Regions from separate parts of the Bacillus sp. mrc49 genome, predicted to be linked through region 3. Evidence: riboswitches for the same ligand, from Rfam matches in the RefSeq annotation. Region 3 holds a riboswitch; each other region holds the start of a gene.
The links. A riboswitch is a leader RNA that binds a small molecule or an ion and turns the genes downstream of it on or off. The one in region 3 is predicted to bind cobalamin.

Region 1 (7,231 bases), on a different contig from region 3:
TGGCTGCCTTCGAAGTATAATAAATGCGATCGGAGGTATCATAATCGTCCTTGAATAATCGTTTGAAGACATTCAGAATAACCGGCTCACCATCTTGATCGTAATAACCATCAATGGCGAATTCCTCCCCCTGTATCCACTCTTCTATCAAGATGGTCTGAGAACCGACCACTTCGGAATCATACAACCCATCCGAGAGAAGCAGGTCCTCTTTAAGCTGGGCCACGGCTATATCCCAGTCCTGCCCATTCTTGACTTTGTGTACGCCAACACTTGAATAGCCGATATTTGGCTTGATGACGACTGGAAACGGTATTTGTTCTTTATCCAGATCATCTATCATGGATAAATCAATATCTTGGAAATGGAAATCCGGATATAATGACTTCGTTAACTTACGTACCTCACTCTTATCCTTCAATAATTTGGACCATATGTATTCATTGCTATCTGGTTGGAAATGGCCTAATACCGTGATGCCATTTTCAGAGTTTGTAAGAATCCTTTGTTCCATCCCCATGGACTTGAAAAATTCTGTATCGTTTTGAACATTTAACTTTTCAGATGTTATCGTGTCTCCCCATTGCCCTTGTTCCAATACTGGAATTTGCTGTTCGACTAACACCTTTAGAAGAATCGGTGACACAATGGACTCATTCAAAATAATCATGTTTTCCACCTAACTTATACTGTTTTTTATATCCCCATATTTAATCGGCTAAAAGAACCATTTTTAAAGTCCGAATTAGCCTTTTATGCCTATTTATTGTTTTGAAATAGTAAAATCATCTAAAATTCGACATTATTGCACCTCTCTCCCTTCCTGGACCGATCTTTGGAACCAGTCAATAAGAACCGGACCTGATCCCTTGGTTTTTTGCACAGCGGAAAGCCCGGAGCTCTAACCCCGGGCCAACTTTCTATATTTTAACATGATATTATTGCTCCTTGGTCAATACGGTTTTTGCAATTTCTTGATCCAAGCCTTCAAAATCATGATAGGAGATCGTTTCATATAGTTCACTTCGTGTTTGCATGTCCTGTAAGGCGCCTGCCTGTGTTCCATGCTGCATGATTTGTTCAAAGACTCTCTCATATGCCTTTGCGGCAACCCTAAGGGAAGTGACCGGATAAATCACCATTTGATAGCCCATTTCTTCAAATTCCTTAGCCTTATAATAAGGCGTTTTACCGAATTCCGTCATATTCGCAAGTAGCGGCACAGTAACGCGCTTGGCAAATTGACGGAACTCCGCTTCCGATTGCAGCGCTTCAGGGAATATCGCATCAGCTCCTGCTTCGATATAGGCAGCGGCTCTTTCCATTGCTGCCTCCACCCCCTCCACAGCCCTTGCATCCGTACGTGCCACAATGACCAGCGAAGGGGCGGTTTGTTTTATCATTTTTATTTTTTGTGTCATCTCATTTATCGCTATAAGCTTCTTACCGTTTAAATGGCCGCATTTCTTTGGAAGGTCTTGGTCTTCCAGTTGTACAGCGGCAATGCCCGCTTCCTGCATTTCCCTAGCCGTACGCGCCACATTCAGGACACCGCCAAAGCCTGTATCAATGTCTACAAGCACCGGTAAGTCCGTCGCCCGGATAATATCCCTGGCCCGCTCCGCCACTTCAGAGGATGTGACAATCCCCAAATCGGGCAGGCCCCTGCTTGCCGTGTATGCTGCACCCGAAAGGTAAAGGGCAGTAAAGCCTATTTTCTTCGCTATAAGTCCAGCCATCGCATCATGGGTGCCTGGGATTTGTAAGATGCCCGGTGCTTCCATGAACTTCCGAAAACGAGCTGCTAATTCCGCTTGTCCCGACTGTTGATTTACGATCCATGTCATCTCTCAGTCCCCCTTAAATGATGAATAAGTCCATAAATTCGTTTACCTTCAAGTTCGAAAGAGCATCGGGCTCCAAGCACGCTTCCTGAATTCGGATTTGCTGTTTGTGCGAATAGTGCGTACTAATGTTATCAATGAATTTATTGGTTATTTTCGGAAAAGCTTCTTCTCTTCTAAACCGGTGCCCAAGCGGATATTCGCATTCGACGAACTCCGATACCGATCCGTCCTTATAGTAAATTTGGATGGCATTGGCGATCGAGCGCTTGCTCGGATCCAGATAATCCATTGTGTATTGCTCATTTTCGACGATCAGCATTTTATTCCTCAAGCGATCGATTCTCTCGTCGGCCGCCGCCTCATCCTCATAGTGGTCAGCTGTCACATCGCCGTGAATCAAACCGACTGCCGTAATATATTGGATGCAATGATCGCGATCGGCCGGATTGTTCAATGGCCCTTCCTTATCGATGATGCGAATGGCAGATTCATGTGTGGTGATTTTGATTTTATCTATCTCTTCAAGGCGATCCTTCACTTCCGGATGAAGTTTCACTGCACACTCCGCTGCCGTTTGCGCGTGGAACTCCGCCGGATATGATACTTTGAATAAGACATTTTCCATCACATAGGAATCGAGCTTGCGTGAAAGCTTCAATTCCTTCTTATTGAATAATACATCCTGGAACCCCCAGCCTGGCGCCGAAAGGGCTGTTGGATATCCCATTTCTCCTTTGAGGGCCATCATGGCCAACTGTACGGCCCTGCTCGTGGCATCGCCAGCTGCCCAAGATTTTCGCGATCCGGTATTTGGAGTGTGGCGATACGTACGCAAGCTTGAATTATCGATCCACGCATTGGATAATGCATTGATGATTTCTTCCCTCGTTCCGCCCAAAGCTTTTGTGACTACCGCCGCCGTAGCCACCTTTACAAATAGGACATGGTCTAGGCCAACCCGGTTCAGGCTATTTTCCAGCGCCAGCACGCCTTGAATCTCATGTGCTTTAATCATCATTTCCAGGACGTCTCTAACAGATAATGCTTTTTTCCCCTCCGCCATATTCACACGGCTTACGTAATCAGCCACCGCCAAGATCCCTCCCAAGTTATCGGAAGGATGTCCCCATTCCGCGGCCAGCCATGTATCGTTATAATCCAGCCAGCGAATCATGCAACCAATATTGAATGCACCCTTCACTGGATCCAGTACATATGAAGTCCCTGGAACGCGGGTCCCATTTGGAACGACCGTGCCGGGAACGACGGGTCCTAATAATTTGGCGCATTCAGGATAGTGAAGCGCTAAAATCCCGCAGCCGATTGTATCAAGAAGAACGTAACGAGCCGTTTCATACGCTTCATCGCTAATGATCTCTTTTTTCATTACATAATCCGCAATGTCTTCCAATAACACATCCGTTTGATTGATACCATTCGTTTTTAGCATTCTCATCTTCCCTTTCGTGGCAAATTTGTTTATTATAATGATGGACGTTGGTCAGAACGTCCATCTGGCGGGCTAGTAATCTACATTTCCTTAGTTGGAAATGACATTGCGGTTATGACGCTCGCCTATATAACTCACACGAGGTCGGAAGAGACGGTTGTTTGCGTGCTGCTCAATCACGTGAGCACATAAACCCACTGTTCTCGCACTGAAGAAAATCGGTGTATATATGGCAATGGGAAGGCCCAGCATATAGTAAACCGGCGCTGCATAGTAATCGAGATTCGGATAAAGGCCTTTTTCCCTTTCCATGATCACTTCCCCCGCTTCACACATTTTATAAAGCCGGTCATCCCCTTTGGCATCACAAAGCTGCTTTAATGCTTGCTTCATGATCAATGCCCTTGGATCCATTTTCTTCATATAGACGCGATGGCCAAACCCCATGATTTTTTCTTTATTTGCCAATTTCCCATCAAGCAGCCGCTCGAATTTCGCGACGGTACCCGCCTCCAAAAGCATGTACATGACCGCTTCATTGGCTCCTCCATGCAGGTTGCCCTTTAGGGAAGCTACAGCTCCCGTCAAAGCCCCATATAAATCGGAAAGCGTCGAGGCGATTACTCTTGCCGTGAAAGTGGAATTAGGCATTTCGTGTTCGCTATACAATAATAATGATTGGTCAAAGATTTTTTCTTCCATTGCCGATGGCACCTTGCCCGTGATCATGTAGTAAAAATTGGAACTATAAGATAGATCCTTATTCGCTAGAACAACCTCTTGCTTATTCAGGATTCGATAACTGTTTGCGACGATGGCAGGGACACTCCCTAATAATTTGTAAGCGCGCTCACGATTCACCGAGGAGGAACGATCATCAATGTTTGCATCATATCCAGCCAATGCTGAAATGCCTGTTCTGAGAGCATCCATCGGATGTGTTTTCCCCGGCAATAGCTTTAACAATTCCAGGATAGCTTCCGGGATTTCATATTCATTTTTCAAAGCCTGTTCAAGCCGCCCCCTTTCCGCCGCATTCGGGAGCCTATCGTGAAGCAACAAATGGACAATCTCCAAGTATCCCATCTTTTCAGATAAATCGATAAGATCATATCCTCGTATAACAATCTCACTCTGAACTGTATCCAGGAAAGATAGCTTTGTTTCAGCCGCTACAATCCCATCAAGCCCAGGGGAATAAGTTCCTTGTTCCTTCATCTTTCATTCCTCCTCTGAATAAGTCACTTTTTTGAAAGCGTTATCATAATTTGTCGGAATCTCTTGTAATTCAACGATTTTCCCATTAAACTGACATAAAAAAAACAACTTCCAGAGGAAGCTGTTAATTTACGAAGAGTACTCAAATAAACATGAGAAATGATCATAATTTTTCATGCCAAAAAGTCCGCAATTAACACCCCCTATCCTCGTAGGCACTTGATGCACATTAATTAGGCAGGTCTCCTGGCTTATGATCTTCGCTCTTCGAACCCTTCCCATTTCCAGTGCAGAAACAGTGGATATTTTTCGAATCGCTCCCAAATACAGTTGCGGGACAGCGTCGGAATCTAACCGACTTCCCTTTTAAGCAGATAAACAGGAAAATTCATCTGCACCTATTAATTTCATTATTTAATTTTCTACTTAAATATAACAAAATGTTCCAAATATTACAATTACCTTTTTTCAGTATCAAGCTCATGTTTGCATCGGCGCCTGCCTGTCCACATTAAAGGTAGCAAGGTGGTTCCTTTACCCATAACAAGCAAGTTATTAAAAATAGTTCATATTCAATTCATAACTTCTTTGTATACTACCGTTTATAATGAAGCTCAAGAAAGGATGTTAATAAATGAAACAGGAAAAAAAACAAAAAGGCTGGAGCCAGTTCATCCGATTGGTCCAACAAACGAAGCCTTCTAAAATAATGATCGGGATTGCATTACTATTAAGCTTAAGCACAACTGGCGTAAGTTTATTGGTCCCATTATTCACAAAAAATCTTATCAATGATTTCTCCCTCAGTTCACTAAATGCGGAACGGGTCACACTTCTCGTGCTTGCCATTATCGTTCAAGCATTGGCCAGCGGATTTTCCATCTATTTATTGAATAAGATCGGTCAATCTGTTGTCGCCGGCATCCGCGATCAACTATGGAAAAAATTGCTCGTATTACCCGTGGATTACTTCGATGAACATCCATCGGGCGAAACGGTCAGTCGGATGACAAATGATACAACGGTAGTGAAAGGCTTGATTTCGGAACACCTATCCAATTTCGTCACCGGAATCATTTCCATCGTAGGCGCCATGATCGTGTTATTTTTGCTTGATTGGAAAATGTCACTGTTGATGTTCATAGCCATCCCGCTCTCCGTTTTAATATTACTGCCACTCGGAAAAAAAATGCACCGGATATCGAAAGGGATGCAGGATGAAACAGCAAGCTTCACCGCAGTCCTCCAGCAGGTGCTTACGGAAATCCGGCTTGTTAAAGCATCGAATGCAGAAACCTTCGAATATGAAAATGGAAAAAAGGGAATCAGCCAATTATTCCAATTTGGTTTAAAGGAAGCAAAAATCCAAGCGCTGATCGGTCCGCTGATGAGTCTCGTCATGATGGCCCTACTCGTACTCATTTTAGGGTATGGCGGGATGCGTGTTTCTTCAGGGGCCCTGTCAGCAGGTGCACTAGTTGCATTCATCATGTATCTTTTCCAAATCATCATGCCCATGGCGCAATTGGCAGCTTTCTTTACGCAATTCCAAAAAGCTACCGGTGCCACGGAACGCATCATTGCCATCTTGGATTCTGAAGAGGAAGAAGATGCAAAGATGGAAGTTCAAAATTCCAGTCAAACCATCACGGTAGATCACCTGGATTATCGTTATCATGATGGTGAACAAGTGCTAAAAGATATCAACTTCACGGTTGAAGCAGGCAAGGTCACCGCGATTGTCGGGCCTAGCGGCAGCGGGAAAACGACCCTTTTCTCATTGTTTGAGCGATTTTATAAACCACAGCAGGGCTCGATATCCATAGGCGGGACATCGATAAACGATCTCACGCTTTACTCATGGAGAAGCCAGATCGGCTACGTTTCACAGGAAAGTCCGATTGTATCCGGTACGATTCGTGATAATATTTGCTATGGAATCGATCGCGATGTAACGGATGAAGAGTTAAATCAAGTCGCTAAAATGGCGTATGCAGATCAGTTCATTTCCGATCTTCCAAATGGCTATGATACGGAAGTTGGCGAAAGAGGGATGAAACTCTCAGGAGGCCAAAGGCAACGGATCGCCATCGCCCGGGCCTTTTTAAGAAACCCCAAAATCTTGATGCTGGATGAAGCCACCTCCAGCCTGGACAGTAAATCGGAACATGTCGTTCAGCAGGCATTGAATGATTTGATGAAAGGCAGGACAACGATCGTCATTGCCCACCGCTTATCGACCGTTATTGGTTCCGACCAAATCATCTTCCTCGAAAAGGGGAAAATTACAGGCAGCGGAACACATAAAGAGCTATATGAAACGCATGCATTATATCGTGAATTTGCACAGCAGCAATTACACAAGCTCGAGCTTGCTTAATTCATTCACCGAAAGGACGGAAGAAGGATGACAAAGATATTGATCGTCGATGATGATGCCCATATCCGCGAACTGATCCAGCTCTTGTTAAGAAAAGAAGGATTCGATCTGTATGTCGCCCCGGACGGACTTCAAGCATTGAGTATGATGGAGAAGGTGAAAATCAATTTAGCCATCATCGATATCATGATGCCTAACATGGACGGATGGCAATTATGCAAGGAATTGCGTGAATTCAGTGATATCCCGGTGTTAATGCTGACGGCCAAGGGCGAAACGTCGCAGAAGGTGAAGGGATTCGAACTCGGGGCCGATGACTACCTTGTTAAACCATTT
Region 2 (6,274 bases), on a different contig from region 3:
ATGAAAAATGTCTATCTTGTAGGGTATTTTTGTTTGTAATATTTAATCTCTTCCACTCCGCACTAGAATCAAGATGCCTGCAGTGTGGTGGTGTACGTATTCCGTTTCATTCCACTTGGCGTGAAAATGAAGGTGCAATTCTGATTACCGACAGTTACTAAAAAAAGACGCCGCCTGAAAAATAAAAAGGCAGACAGCATCTCCTTGTAGTTGCCTATCTTTTTTTGGTTAAAGGTCCATGATGGCTCTAAGAAGCCCTAAAAGAAGGGCGATTGCCAAGACCCAAATGAAGAATCTTTTATACATGATCGATACCTCGGATATCATAGGTTTGGAGTGCCTTCATTTTAGCATAAACAAAGGAAGAAAAGCAGAGTCCATTGCCATCACTTAATGTAGCGAATGATATGAATGGAAGGATGCCCCGATATATCGGAGCATCCTTGTTCAATATTATTTAAATAAGTCCGGGTAAACGGTTTTAGCAGCAAGTTCTACAGCTTCACCGATCCTTGGTCCGGGACGGGACATGACACTTTCATCAAGCAGGTGGACGTCATCGTTTTTCACGGCAGCGATTTCTTCCCAACCTTTACGTGATTTTATTTCATCAACGGCATCTTTTACATAGGTTGCAGTTGTAAGGATCGTTTCCGGGTTGCGCTTGACGACTTCTTCCCCGGATATTTTAACCCAGCCCTTTTGGTCGGCAAAGACGTTTTTAATGCCAGCGGTTTCCAGGATTTCTTGTTGGAAGGTTTCGTCACCTGTTGTATAGATTTCCGGAGCCGGACTGATTTCAAAATATGTTTGCTCCTGTTCATCCAAGGTTCCCACTTTTTCTTCGACACTTGCAATTTGGGATTTGATATCCTTCACCAATGCATCGCCTTTCTTGGTAACTCCCATCACTTTGGCAATCTGCTCAATATCCCCGTATACGTCATCCAAATTGGCTGCCGATTTAATGATGAATATAGGGATGCCGGCATCTTCGAGTGGCTTCAGCGTCGCTTCATCGCCAACGGTATAAGCGATGATCGCATCTGGCTTCAGGGCTATGATCTTTTCTGCATTGATATTCACGGAATCTGAAACATGTTCGATTTTCTTCGCTTCCTCGGGATAATTATCGAAGTCCGTCACGCCAACCACTTTCTTCCCCTGTCCTAAGGCAAATAGAATTTCGGTATTGCTAGGCTGCAGTGAAACGACTTTTTCCGGTGCCTTATCGAATTTTATTTTCTTTCCAGTATCATCTGTAACGGTATAGCTCTTCGCCTCGTTCGCTTTTTTATCATCTTTTGCAGATTGATCCGTTACGCCACATCCTGTAAGGAAAAGGGCAAGCATAAGCACGGAAATCCAGCTGAATCTTTGGGTAAATTTCATTATTTATTCCTCCATCTATTTTTTCATCGGTTTAGTAGGATAAGATTTGCTAATAAAAGGTATTTCTTCAAAGCCTTGTCGCTTGTTAACGTAGACTGCCATCACGAATAAAACGTTTGCAAGCAAGTGGGAGTAATCGAAAAGGATACCCGGAACTTCCCTTTCCAGACTGACTTTGTGCAAAGCGCGGACGGACTTTTTGGCTTCGCTGCGGCAGGCGTGCAGGGCACATGCCGCCGTTGACCCTTGGGGGAGCACAAATGTCTGGATCTGTTCTTTAACTTCTGCGACATACCGGTCATAAATCGAACTTAAATGGTCCAGGTCATGGTCGCTGATGGCTAGTTTTCCACGGACTGAACCATTTAGATGATAGGCCATGGGCAGCAAAACCATTAAATCCCGGTGAACGTCAGGAACATCCTTCGTCAGCGATGCGGCCATGCCGATCCGCGTCGTCAAGGAGTCTGTTCGTATTTCAAAATCGACTGTGGAAGCGGATTCGCGCATGTATGGATAGCATAAAAAACGAAGGTCTTTCTTTGCCATAACTCTTCCTCCTTTACGTAGTTTGGTGAATGACTGCCGTATCGCTTTTCGCATCAAAACAAAAAGCCGACCAAGAGTTTTGGTCGGCATCGAGCATCCATGTATTCCTAGTAGAAAAAAAGATGGAAGGCTGCCGTACAATCTCCTATCTTCCGAAGAGCATGATACGATAAAAAAAGGCAGGTCTCCTGGCTTGTGCGTCATTTTACTCTAAGAACCTTCCCATTTGATGATGGATAGTACAAATGTCCTATCCACCATCAAATAGTGGTATGTCATCTTATTTCATTAGCACTTACAGTTGCGGAAACAGCTTCGGTTTTGAACCGAATTCCCTATTAAGCTGACATGGCAGCACCCTTTTCTGCAAGGTTCATATTCACTTAGGATAAGTTTACCATACCTTTTTCCTTAAGCTGCACTAATATTTTTAGAGAATTTCGTTTATGGTTTGCGGAATATCTAGTAAACTTACAATGTAAGGATTAATTGGTTGTTACTGTAAAGATAAGTGAGATATAGATTGGAAATGAAATAAGTAATAGATTTCCCAGGAGGTAGCGAATGATTTATAAGCAGGCAAATCAAAAACTGGAAAAGGTTCTAGGGAATATTGAAAAGGTCATTATTGGAAAAAGGGATATTGCGGAACTGAGCATCGTCGCACTTCTTTCCGGTGGGCATGTTTTATTGGAGGATGTTCCGGGAGTAGGCAAGACAGTCATGGTCCGGGCGCTTGCCAAATCGATAGGTGCTAGCTTTAAGCGAATACAATTCACACCTGATTTACTGCCGTCCGATGTAACCGGCGTTTCGATTTTCAACCCAAAGGAACAAGCCTTCATTTTTCGGCCAGGACCGATAATGGGGCATATTATTTTGGCAGATGAAATTAACCGGACCTCTCCGAAAACACAGTCTGCCCTGCTTGAAGCGATGGAGGAGGCAAGTGTGACGATCGATGGCGTCACCAGGGGATTGGAGAAGCCCTTTTTTGTCATGGCGACGCAAAACCCGATCGAGTACGAGGGCACATACCCGCTTCCGGAAGCGCAATTGGATCGATTCCTGTTAAAAATGAAGATGGGCTACCCGAGTGCTGCGGAAGAAATCGAGGTCCTGCAAAGAGCTCAATACATGGCTCCGCTTGAAGAGCTGGAATCAGTCATCACCTTGGAAGAATTGAAGGCCCTGCAGGCAGAGGCTAAGATGGTGATCGTGGATGACACAATAAAAGGATATATTGTTGAACTGGCCAATGAAACGAGGAGCCATCAGGTGGTCTATCTTGGGGTGAGTCCGCGTGGATCGATTGCTTTGATGAAGGCAGCCCAAGCTTATGCACTAATACAGGGCAGGGATTATGTCCTGCCGGATGATGTTCAATATTTAGCTCCGTTCGTATTCTCCCACCGCCTGATTTTAAAACCAGAAGCGAATTATGATGGCTTCGATGCTGAAATGGTGATCACCGAAATTGTCGCGAAGACTCATGTGCCTGTGAAACGGGCCTTGTCATAATGCGTAGCTTCAATCATTTTTTAAAGAAAAACATGAATGCGGCCGGACTGGTTTTTCTTATGGCCACTTCCTTTTGCTTTGCGATGTTTCAAGGCGGATTTGTCAGTTGGTTCATTTTTTATTCGTTTTTGCCCTTTGCCGCCTATGCCATGATTCTGCTGTTTTATCCCCTTCACTCCATTACGGTTGAAAGAAACGTCAGCAAAAGAGAATGCCAGGCAGGTGAATCCATTGAAATGGACCTGACATTCACCCGTAAAAATCGACTCCCGCTCTTATTTCTGGTGATAGAGGAGGAATTGCCAGGAGAATTGGAAGATAGCGGGATTTATAGAAAGGCACTGATCTTCCCTGGATTCAAGCGCATCATCAGCTTGTCGTATGCTTTGGAGGGCCTGCCGCGTGGTGAGCATAGGTTCCAATCGATTCGTTTTTTGATAGGGGACTTTTTTGGCCTCGTTGAAAAGGAGGCGATATTCGATTCTCCATTGAATATAACCGTTTTCCCTACGTATCAGGAGCTTGACTCCCTATATCTCGATCGATTGTTCAATCAGGGACAAGCAGGCCCGACAAAGAAGACACATCGGGAACATTCGGTGGTATCCGGGGTGAGGGAGTATCAGCCAGGTGATCAGCTTTCATGGATCAACTGGAAAGCGACGGCTCGAACGAGTGAGATCATGACGAAGGAATTCGAAGTGCAAAAAAATCGGGATGTATGGATCATCCTTGATAACCAGCCATCGATATCATTTGAAGAATCCATTATTGCGGCGGCTTCCTTTGTCCACAGCCTGTTAAAAAAGGGCATCCAGGTTGGTTATGCGAGTACGTGTTCGAGTCTAATCCTGCCTGCCGGGGCGGGCAGGAACCAGAGACGGAAGATTTTTACCAGACTTGCTAAAGAAAGACCGGATGAAACAAATGCATTAGCTGATAAAGGAAGGAAGGGAAATTTGCCGGCAAACGCCGCCGTGATTTTCATCGTATCCGATTTGACCAGGGAAAAGATGGAACTATTAAATGCTTTCCGCACTAATCGAGGGTTAACGATGTTATGCATGAAGAATCCGGCAAATCTACTGGATGAGGAAAAAAGGGTAATGACTACTGCTATGACAAAAGGAATCAAGGTTAGCTTTATTGAACATGAGCAGCTGAGGTTCGATAGAACGAGGGTGATGGCAAAATGACTGTCACTGCTGAAAAGCTGCAAAGGTACATGCATATCATCCTGTATATTTTTGGGCTGATCTTGACCACTGAGTGGCTAAGGCCGGTCGATCAACTTACGGATACAGGCAATATTTTTATTTTTGTCCTGTTTTTAATCTTTTCCCTGCTGCTGCATTATTTCCAATTACATTGGTCCATCCGCTTTATCCTCATTTCCGTGTATATCATGTTTTCCTTACAGCTTCTTCACTCAATAAATGGTATATCATGGATGAGTGGGTTTCTAGTCGATTTTACGGCTAACCTAAGGTTTATATACGATGCGAATTGGGAGTCGATCACAAACCCATTTCGAACGTTGTTATTTTTTGTGCTTCTATGGCTTGTAACGTATTTGATCCATTACTGGGTGATGGTAAGGCAAAGCATTTTTTTCTTTTTCATTTTAACGGTGTTTTTCGTATCTGTACTTGATACATTCACTCCCTACGATGGGGACATGTCAATGATAAGGATCATCATCACTGGTTTTCTGATGCTCGGCGTGCTTTCCCTGCTGCGTCTCATGATACAGGAGCAGATTGCCTTTCCGCCGGCAGCCATCAAAAAATGGGGCATGGTGCTGATTGGCGTGATCGTGTTAAGTACCGTCGCTGGCTTCATCGGGCCAAAGCTCTCTCCTCAGTGGCCCGACCCAGTTCCTTATATCACTTCTTATTCAAATAAAACGATGCAGGAAGGCGATGGTTCTAAGGACAAAAGCGTCGGTTACGATGAAGATGATTCAAGTCTTGGCGGTTCGATAGAGCCTGATAGCTCCGTCGTTTTTTATAATAATGCAACTGAGGGGCATTATTGGAAAGTGGAAAACAAAGATGTTTATACAGGGAAGGGCTGGGTTTCCATAGAGGAACCGGACGTTGCCTCTTTTTCCATTGGTCAGGATATGGGCCCATTGGATATTTACCAAGTTCCTGAAGTGATGAAAACGAAGGAAATGACAACTGAAGTGTCCATGGAAGAAATGTATCCGCATATCCTGCATCCTCAATCCGGGTATTTAAAAAAGATTGAGGATAACAGCAATACCGAAATGAATTTTATATATTATCTAGGCATGGACAAAATCATTACCGAATGGAAAAATGGCGACCCCCAATTAATGAAAGAATATGAGTTGACCTATGACATGCCTAGTTTTGATATAGCTGAGCTAAGGAAGGTAACGGAACCCGATGAATCGATGGATGTGTTAATGGAAAAAAATACACAGCTTCCTGAGGGATTGCCTAACCGTGTTTATGATTTGGTTACGCAGCTTACGAGAAATGAAACGAATTGGTACGATAAGGCAAAAGTCATCGAGGATTATTTCGATCGCCCTGAATTCATCTATTCAAAAGATGAAATTCCATATCCAGATACGAATCAGGATTATGCCGATCAATTTTTATTCGAGACAAAGATAGGGTACTGCGATAATTATTCGACGGCAATGGTCGTATTACTCCGTGCCGCCAATATACCTGCAAGGTGGGTAAAGGGCTACACGGAAGGGGAGAAAACGGTTAATCGAGGAGAATCCGTTTATAAAGTCACCAACAATAATGCACATTCCTGGGTCGAGGTTTAT
Region 3 (6,737 bases):
TTACTATTCACTTCAAGCATTGGCTTACCACAGTCTGGACAAGATTTCGTTGAGATATTGTCGTGTTTATATTTTTTGTCACTCGTTTTGATTGCACTGACAATCTCTTTTGTGTAATCCTTCATTTCATTGATGAACACGTCTTTTTTCAGTTTCCCTTTTGCGATTAGCTCGAGCTTTTGTTCCCATTCAGCTGTTGTCGCAGGAGATTTCAGTTTTTCTGGCACTAAATCCAAAAGCTGACGCCCCTTGGATGTGATATGGATTTCTTTGCCGCCGCGTTTTTCGAATAAGAATGAATTGAATAGCTTATCGATGATATCGGCACGGGTGGCGACTGTTCCAAGTCCGCCCGTTGATTTCAACGTGTCTGCCAGCTTCTTATCGTTTGTTTTCATGTATTTCGCAGGGTTTTCCATTGCTGATAGTAAAGTCGCCTCCGTAAAGCGTGCTGGTGGCTTTGTTTGGCCTGACGTTTGAGTGATTAATTTTGTTTTTAATTCATCGTCTTTTTCAATACGAGGCAATAGCTGCTCTTTTACATCCTCTGTTGATTCTTCATCATCAAAGTGGTTTGCATAAACTTCTTTCCAGCCGGAATGAATCACGGATTTTCCTCTAGCGATAAACGTTTGATCACCAATTTTCGTTTGCACCGTCAATTGCTCATATTCAAACGCAGGGAATAAAACTGCCAAGAAACGTTTCACGACAAGGTCGTAGATTTTGCGTTCTTTGTCAGTGAAGGCTGAAAGATTCACATAACCCTCGGTCGGAATAATGGCATGGTGATCACTGACTTTACTATCATCGACAAATGCTTTTGACGTCTTAATAGGCTTATTCAACACCTTATTTGCAAGAGGACGATATTCACCTATGGCACAGGCTTTTAAACGCTCCGGAAGCGTACCAACGATATCGGATGATATATATCGTGAATCCGTACGCGGATAAGTCAAGACCTTGTGTTGCTCATACAATTTTTGCATGATGTTCAATGTTTCTTTAGCAGAATAGCCAAAGAGTTTATTCCCATCCCGTTGTAACTCTGTTAAATCATATAGACCAGGTGCGAATGTTTTCTTTGCTTTGCGGTCAATGGAAACAACAGTCGCATCCTTACTTCCAAGTGATTTCACGATTGCATCGGTCTTTTCTTTATTAAAGCTGCGGCTATTTCCATTTTCATCTTGCCACGTTAACGTAAGTCCATCTGTTTGGGCTTCGATTCCATAATAGGTTTGCGGCTTGAAATTCGCAATTTCCTCTTCGCGCGCTGCAACCATTGCAACCGTCGGTGTCTGAACGCGTCCACAGTTTAATTGCGCATTGAATTTTGTCGTTAAGGCACGGGTTGCATTTAAACCGATATACCAATCCGCTTCCGAACGTGCTACTGCTGAAGTATATAAGTCTTCATACTCTTTACCAGGCTTTAAGTTATTGAACCCATCCTTAATTGCTTTATCCGTTACGGAAGAAATCCAGAGACGTTTGATGGGCTTATTCACTTTTGATTTCTCGATGATCCATCGTGCAACTAATTCTCCTTCTCTCCCCGCATCAGTCGCCACGATTATTTCATTCACATCATTGCGATTCAATTGTGTTTTAACAGCATTGAATTGCTTTCCGGTTTGTTTCATGACAACTAGCTTCATGCTTTCAGGAAGCATGGGCAGGTCTTCCAGCTTCCATGTTTTAAATTTCATATCATATGCCTCTGGATCTGCTAGAGTAACCAGATGACCTAATGCCCACGTAACGATATACTTATCGCCTTCTAAAAATCCATTGCCTTTTTTATTACACTTCAATACATTCGCAATATCACGTGCAACTGAAGGCTTTTCAGCAATTACCACACTTTTTGACATTTGTTCAAACTCCCTTACTAACTATTTACCGTCTAATATAACATAATTTCAAAGAGGGAATGGCCTATACAGTTCATTTGAGCCCTTGAAACGAAGCCGCCGGGATCGGGACAGTGGCAACTGTTCGAAAGCTTCTTGGTCGAAAAGAGAGGGAAGGGCCTTCACGTAAATTCAAAAGGAAAGCAACTCCTCGAGTTGGCGCCTGAAGACCTGAGGTCGCCTGCTTAGACGGCACAGGAGGAGCAAAAGCTAACGGCGATTGCAAAAGGAATTCTTGCCAAACAGGTTTTCATTGACGATATGCGCCAGAAATGCAAGCAAGATCATGTGGCAGGCTGATGCGTGTAGTGAATAATGAAAAGGGGGAAATGCTTGTCTGTCAGGATCGTGAATGCGGCCACAAGGAAAGTGTTTCACGTGTAACAAATGCGCCGTATGCCTGCAGTGCGCACAAGAAAAAAGGATGGAGCATTCGCTCCATCCTTTTTCTGTATATTACTGCTTCGACTAAATTTCATTCAGTACGGTGCCATGTCATTCATATTCAAGTGTGTTGTCCATTTTTTTTGTGTGTTTTTCGGAATCTACTCGTATGAGCGTACTGAATGGCTGCTGATCACCTGGACTGAAAATCGCTTCATCATTCTCTGGATTCCATCGGCTGTAAATACTCATGATCAGTATCTTCCTCCTTTGGATGAGAAGAGTAGTAATTCCCATTTTGATTAGCATCTAACGCTTCAATTGACTCTAACGCTGATCACCGGGACTAAACACCGCTGCGTCATTCTCCTTGTTCCATTGGCTTCTGATTGTACTCATGCACATCATCTCCTTTGGTTGAGAATGTCTTACAGTATTTATATACCCGGGTAGGACAGGTTGAAACATTTATTTTGAATTTTTTTCGCAATCCTGCGCGAACATCATTTCACGCCAAGGTTTTCTATATATTCGTCGTCCTTTAGCTTTCCTGTATGTTCTATCTTAGAAAAACAACGTGTCATAGAAACACTTACAGAATTTTATTGAAAGGGTGAAAAGGTTATATTGCAATTTGATTTTTCATTTTAGGCAAGAAACTGTTATATAAAACAAAAAACCCCTTAACATGTAAGGGGTTTTTTTTAGCGTCCCAGATAGGAATCGAACCTACGACCTACAGCTTAGGAGGCTGTCGCTCTATCCTGCTGAGCTACTGGGACATATTAAAAGGTCGACGACTTGTTTATTATATTGGTTATAGGCAAACTTTTCAAGTGAGTAGCTTATAATTATGAAAAAAAATGCCTGGCGGGTCATTTAACGATAATTTTTACCTTTTATTGCGTTAATTGGAATACTTTATTATTCGTTGGTTTTCTGGTACTATTATGCTAGAAAAAAATAGGAGAATGATAGTGGGAAAATACAGATTGGTATGGATGGCAGCAGTGTTTGTGGCTTTTATTTTAGCTGGCTGTTCACAAGGTGTTTTAGAGAAAATAGGTAAAAAGACGGCTGCGCCGATTGCGGAAGATAATATCGAGGTGGCTGCAGCAGAGGAGAATGAGGCCGAAATAGATTCGGAGGATGGAGCAAGTCCTGAACGAATCGATACGAGTGGCTGGATAAGGGCCGAGTCCGAGGTTAGGCTTCCGATATTGATGTACCATAGTATTTCGGAGGGGAATAACCTTCGGGTGCCGAAGGAGGAATTCCGGCTGCAAATGGCTTGGCTTCGGGAAAATGGCTACCAGACTTTATCGCCTAATGAAGCCTTTCTCGTTTTAAGCGAAAATATAATGCCAAGTGAAAAGTGTGTCTGGATTACTTTTGATGATGGCTATACAGATAACTACACGGAGGCTTTTCCTATATTGAAGGAATATGAGTTGAAAGCGACCATCTTCATGATCGGGAAGTCCATTGGTAAAGCTCATCACCTGACGGAAGATCAAATGATGGAGATGAGTGCGGATGGGATTTCCATCGAGAGTCATACAATCAACCATCTTGAGCTGAACCGGATGACTTCCGGGCAGCAGGAAGCTGAAATGGTCCAGTCCAAGGATTTATTCGATCGCATTCTGAACCAGGAGACGACGGTACTTTCGTATCCAGTCGGCCGTTATAACGAGGAGAGCCTCAGGTTATCGGAAGAAGCGGGATACAAGATGGCAGTCACCACCGAACCTGGCGGGGCAACAAGTGATCAAGGGATGCATGCCCTGCATCGCGTACGGATTTCACCGGGATTATCCGTCGGGGGATTTGCATCACTGATTGAAAATGCGTCCAATCGCTGAAGCTGGACAGGCGTTTTGTGAAAAATCCTCCAATAATCGCTTCTTGCATGGTGTATAATGATAAGCAGTGAAAATTATATACATATGAACGATTTGGTGTCTAAATGACTTAAAAGGGAAGCTGGTTCAATGCCAGCGCGGTCCCGCCACTGTATATGGGAGCTGACGGCTGTATGCCACTGTTTGGGATATGGGAAGATGCCGTTGACGATGACCATGAGCCAGGAGACCTGCCAAGATTCGTACACCTGTGACCCACGCGGATGGGGAGGTGTGTGGCAGACTGTAAAGAGTCCTTCATGATATTGTTGCCATACAAGCATCTTCCGTTTGACGGGGGATGCTTTTTGTCATGGGGTCCTCGCTTAAGGCGGGCTAAAACTAAATGAAATGATTGTGGGGAATGAACGTGAAGAAGATTTTTGGCCTGATACTGGTGATGTTGCTGACGGCTGGCATGATGGTTGGCTGCAGCGGCACGGCCGATGAAGGAAAAGGAAAGCAGCAGACGAATCAGGCTACACAACAAGCCTTCCCGGTTACGATTAAAGATGCAACGGGTGAAAAGGTGACGATAGAAGAAAAACCGAAGAAAATCGTTACGTTGATACCAAGCAATACGGAAGTGGTCTTTGCGCTTGGTTTAGGTAATAAGGTTATTGGCGTGTCCGACAATGATAATTACCCGGAAGAAACGAAGGATATCGAAAAAGTGGGCGGCATGGAGATGAACACGGAATTGATCGTCTCCTTGAAGCCCGATCTTGTTCTTGCCCATGCATCGAGTGCCCATAATTTGAAGGAGGGGCTCCAGCAGCTTAAGGATGCGGGAATAGATGTGCTTGTAGTCAATGATGCCCAAAACTTCAATGAGGTGTACAAGTCCATTGATATGATCGGGATGGCAACAGGCGAGCAAGCTAAGGCAAAAGACATCATCACGGACATGAAAACGAAGCTGAAGGTTATTTCCGAGAAGGCCAAATCGGTAAAGGAATCGGAAAGGAAGACCGTTTTAGTGGAGGTTTCGCCGTCCCCGGATATCTATACACCTGGTAAAAATACATTCATGAATGAAATGCTTATGATGATTTCAGCTGACAATGCTGCAGCGGATGTGGATGGCTGGGCCAAAATGGATGAAGAGTCGATGATTGCAGCCAATCCGGATGTCATCATTACGACTTATGGTTATTACACAAAAGACCCGGTAAGTGGAGTGACGGGCCGAAAAGGGTGGCAAGACGTTACGGCGGTTAAGAATGCCCAAGTTTTTGATGTCCATTCCGACTTGGTGACCCGTTCAGGTCCACGTTTAATAGAGGGAGTAGAGGAACTTGCCAAATCAATCTATCCGAACGTATTTGACAACTAAATGGGCGCTTGCTTATTTGCTTGCGTCATTGTTTTTACTTTTTGCCAGTACGATCGGCATCTCATTCGGTTCGGTGTCCGTACCGATCCCCGTACTTATGCAAATAATCGGCAAGGAGATTTTTCATTTGCCGATTTCCGCTGATCCCGATGTGATGCTGACGAATATCGTGATGAACATCCGTTTGCCGCGTGTATTGCTTGCAGGTTTGGTCGGGGCATGCTTGGCGATCGCGGGTGCGGCATTTCAGGGGCTGCTCCGGAATCCGCTTGCCGATCCCTACACGCTCGGGATATCGTCAGGAGCATCAGTCGGGGCAGTGGTGACGTTATTCCTGAATATATCACTCCCGTTCATCGGTTTATATACGCTTCCTGCATTGAGCATCTTATGTTCCGTGATCACGATTTTTTGTGTACTGACATTCGCAAAAAAAATGGATCGATCGATGAAGGTCGAAACGATCATTTTGACCGGAATCATCTTCAGCTCGTTTTTAAGCGCCTTCATATCCTTGATGATTGCGTTGACTGGGGAGGAATTAAGACAAATCATCGGCTGGCTCATGGGCAGCGTGTCCATGCGCGGGTGGAATTATATCGGAATCATTCTGCCGTTTTTCATCATTGGCTCGTTGATTCTGATCATGAATACGAGGGAATTGAATGCGATGACCTTCGGGGAGGACCGGGCAAAACATTTAGGTGTCGACGTGCAGAGGCGGAAAATGTGGATCCTGATCGCGGGCTCGATATTAACGGGCGCAGCGGTTGCCGTTTCAGGCACGATCGGCTTTGTAGGGCTGGTGATTCCCCATTTGGTCCGGAGGATATGGGGGCCAGATCATAGGCATCTGCTTCCGTTATCATTGCTGGTAGGAAGCGGGTTCTTGATTTTGGCAGATCTTGTGGCACGGACGATCATCGCCCCGTCGGAACTGCCGATCGGGGTCATCACCTCACTGATCGGGGCACCTGCATTTGCCCTCATTTTATTAAGGAGACGGAGAGTGGGTAGGACGGATGCTTGAAGTTAAAGGGTTAACGGGTGGATACGATAACAAAAGCGTTTTGGATTCCGTCTCTTTCGACGTTCAAAAAGGAGAACTATTCGGGATCCTCGGTCCAAACGGCAGCGGAAAAACGACGCTGTTGAGTATGCTCAGTGGGGTGCTTGCTTACAAGCAAGGAAGCA

Region 1: another riboswitch for cobalamin. It lies ahead of mmgD (citrate synthase); the one in region 3 lies ahead of CVN76_RS16690 (ABC transporter substrate-binding protein).
Region 2: another riboswitch for cobalamin. It lies ahead of CVN76_RS10260 (hypothetical protein); the one in region 3 lies ahead of CVN76_RS16690 (ABC transporter substrate-binding protein).

Annotation. Positions count from the first base shown of each region.
Region 1 covers NZ_PHNG01000653.1:16,632-23,862, reverse strand. The annotation lists gene CVN76_RS08720 (ATP-grasp domain-containing protein) at 1-670, opposite strand, end outside; gene prpB (methylisocitrate lyase) at 939-1,847, opposite strand; gene prpD (2-methylcitrate dehydratase) at 1,861-3,297, opposite strand; gene mmgD (citrate synthase) at 3,388-4,515, opposite strand; cobalamin riboswitch at 4,735-4,932, opposite strand; gene CVN76_RS08700 (ABC transporter ATP-binding protein) at 5,150-6,895, shown strand; gene CVN76_RS08695 (response regulator transcription factor) at 6,923-7,231, shown strand, end outside.
Region 2 covers NZ_PHNG01000672.1:7,634-13,907, reverse strand. The annotation lists gene CVN76_RS10265 (ABC transporter substrate-binding protein) at 454-1,392, opposite strand; gene CVN76_RS10260 (hypothetical protein) at 1,408-1,995, opposite strand; cobalamin riboswitch at 2,103-2,318, opposite strand; gene CVN76_RS10255 (AAA family ATPase) at 2,506-3,462, shown strand; gene CVN76_RS10250 (DUF58 domain-containing protein) at 3,462-4,658, shown strand; gene CVN76_RS10245 (DUF4129 domain-containing transglutaminase family protein) at 4,655-6,274, shown strand, end outside.
Region 3 covers NZ_PHNG01000703.1:7,071-13,807, forward strand. The annotation lists gene CVN76_RS16675 (DNA topoisomerase III) at 1-1,880, opposite strand, end outside; partial or broken gene CVN76_RS31820 (DNA topoisomerase III) at 1,998-2,341, shown strand; gene CVN76_RS31080 (hypothetical protein) at 2,415-2,555, opposite strand; tRNA gene CVN76_RS16680 (tRNA-Arg) at 3,012-3,085, opposite strand; gene CVN76_RS16685 (polysaccharide deacetylase family protein) at 3,305-4,168, shown strand; cobalamin riboswitch at 4,246-4,420, shown strand; gene CVN76_RS16690 (ABC transporter substrate-binding protein) at 4,572-5,543, shown strand; gene CVN76_RS16695 (FecCD family ABC transporter permease) at 5,506-6,573, shown strand; partial or broken gene CVN76_RS16700 (ABC transporter ATP-binding protein) at 6,566-6,737, shown strand, end outside.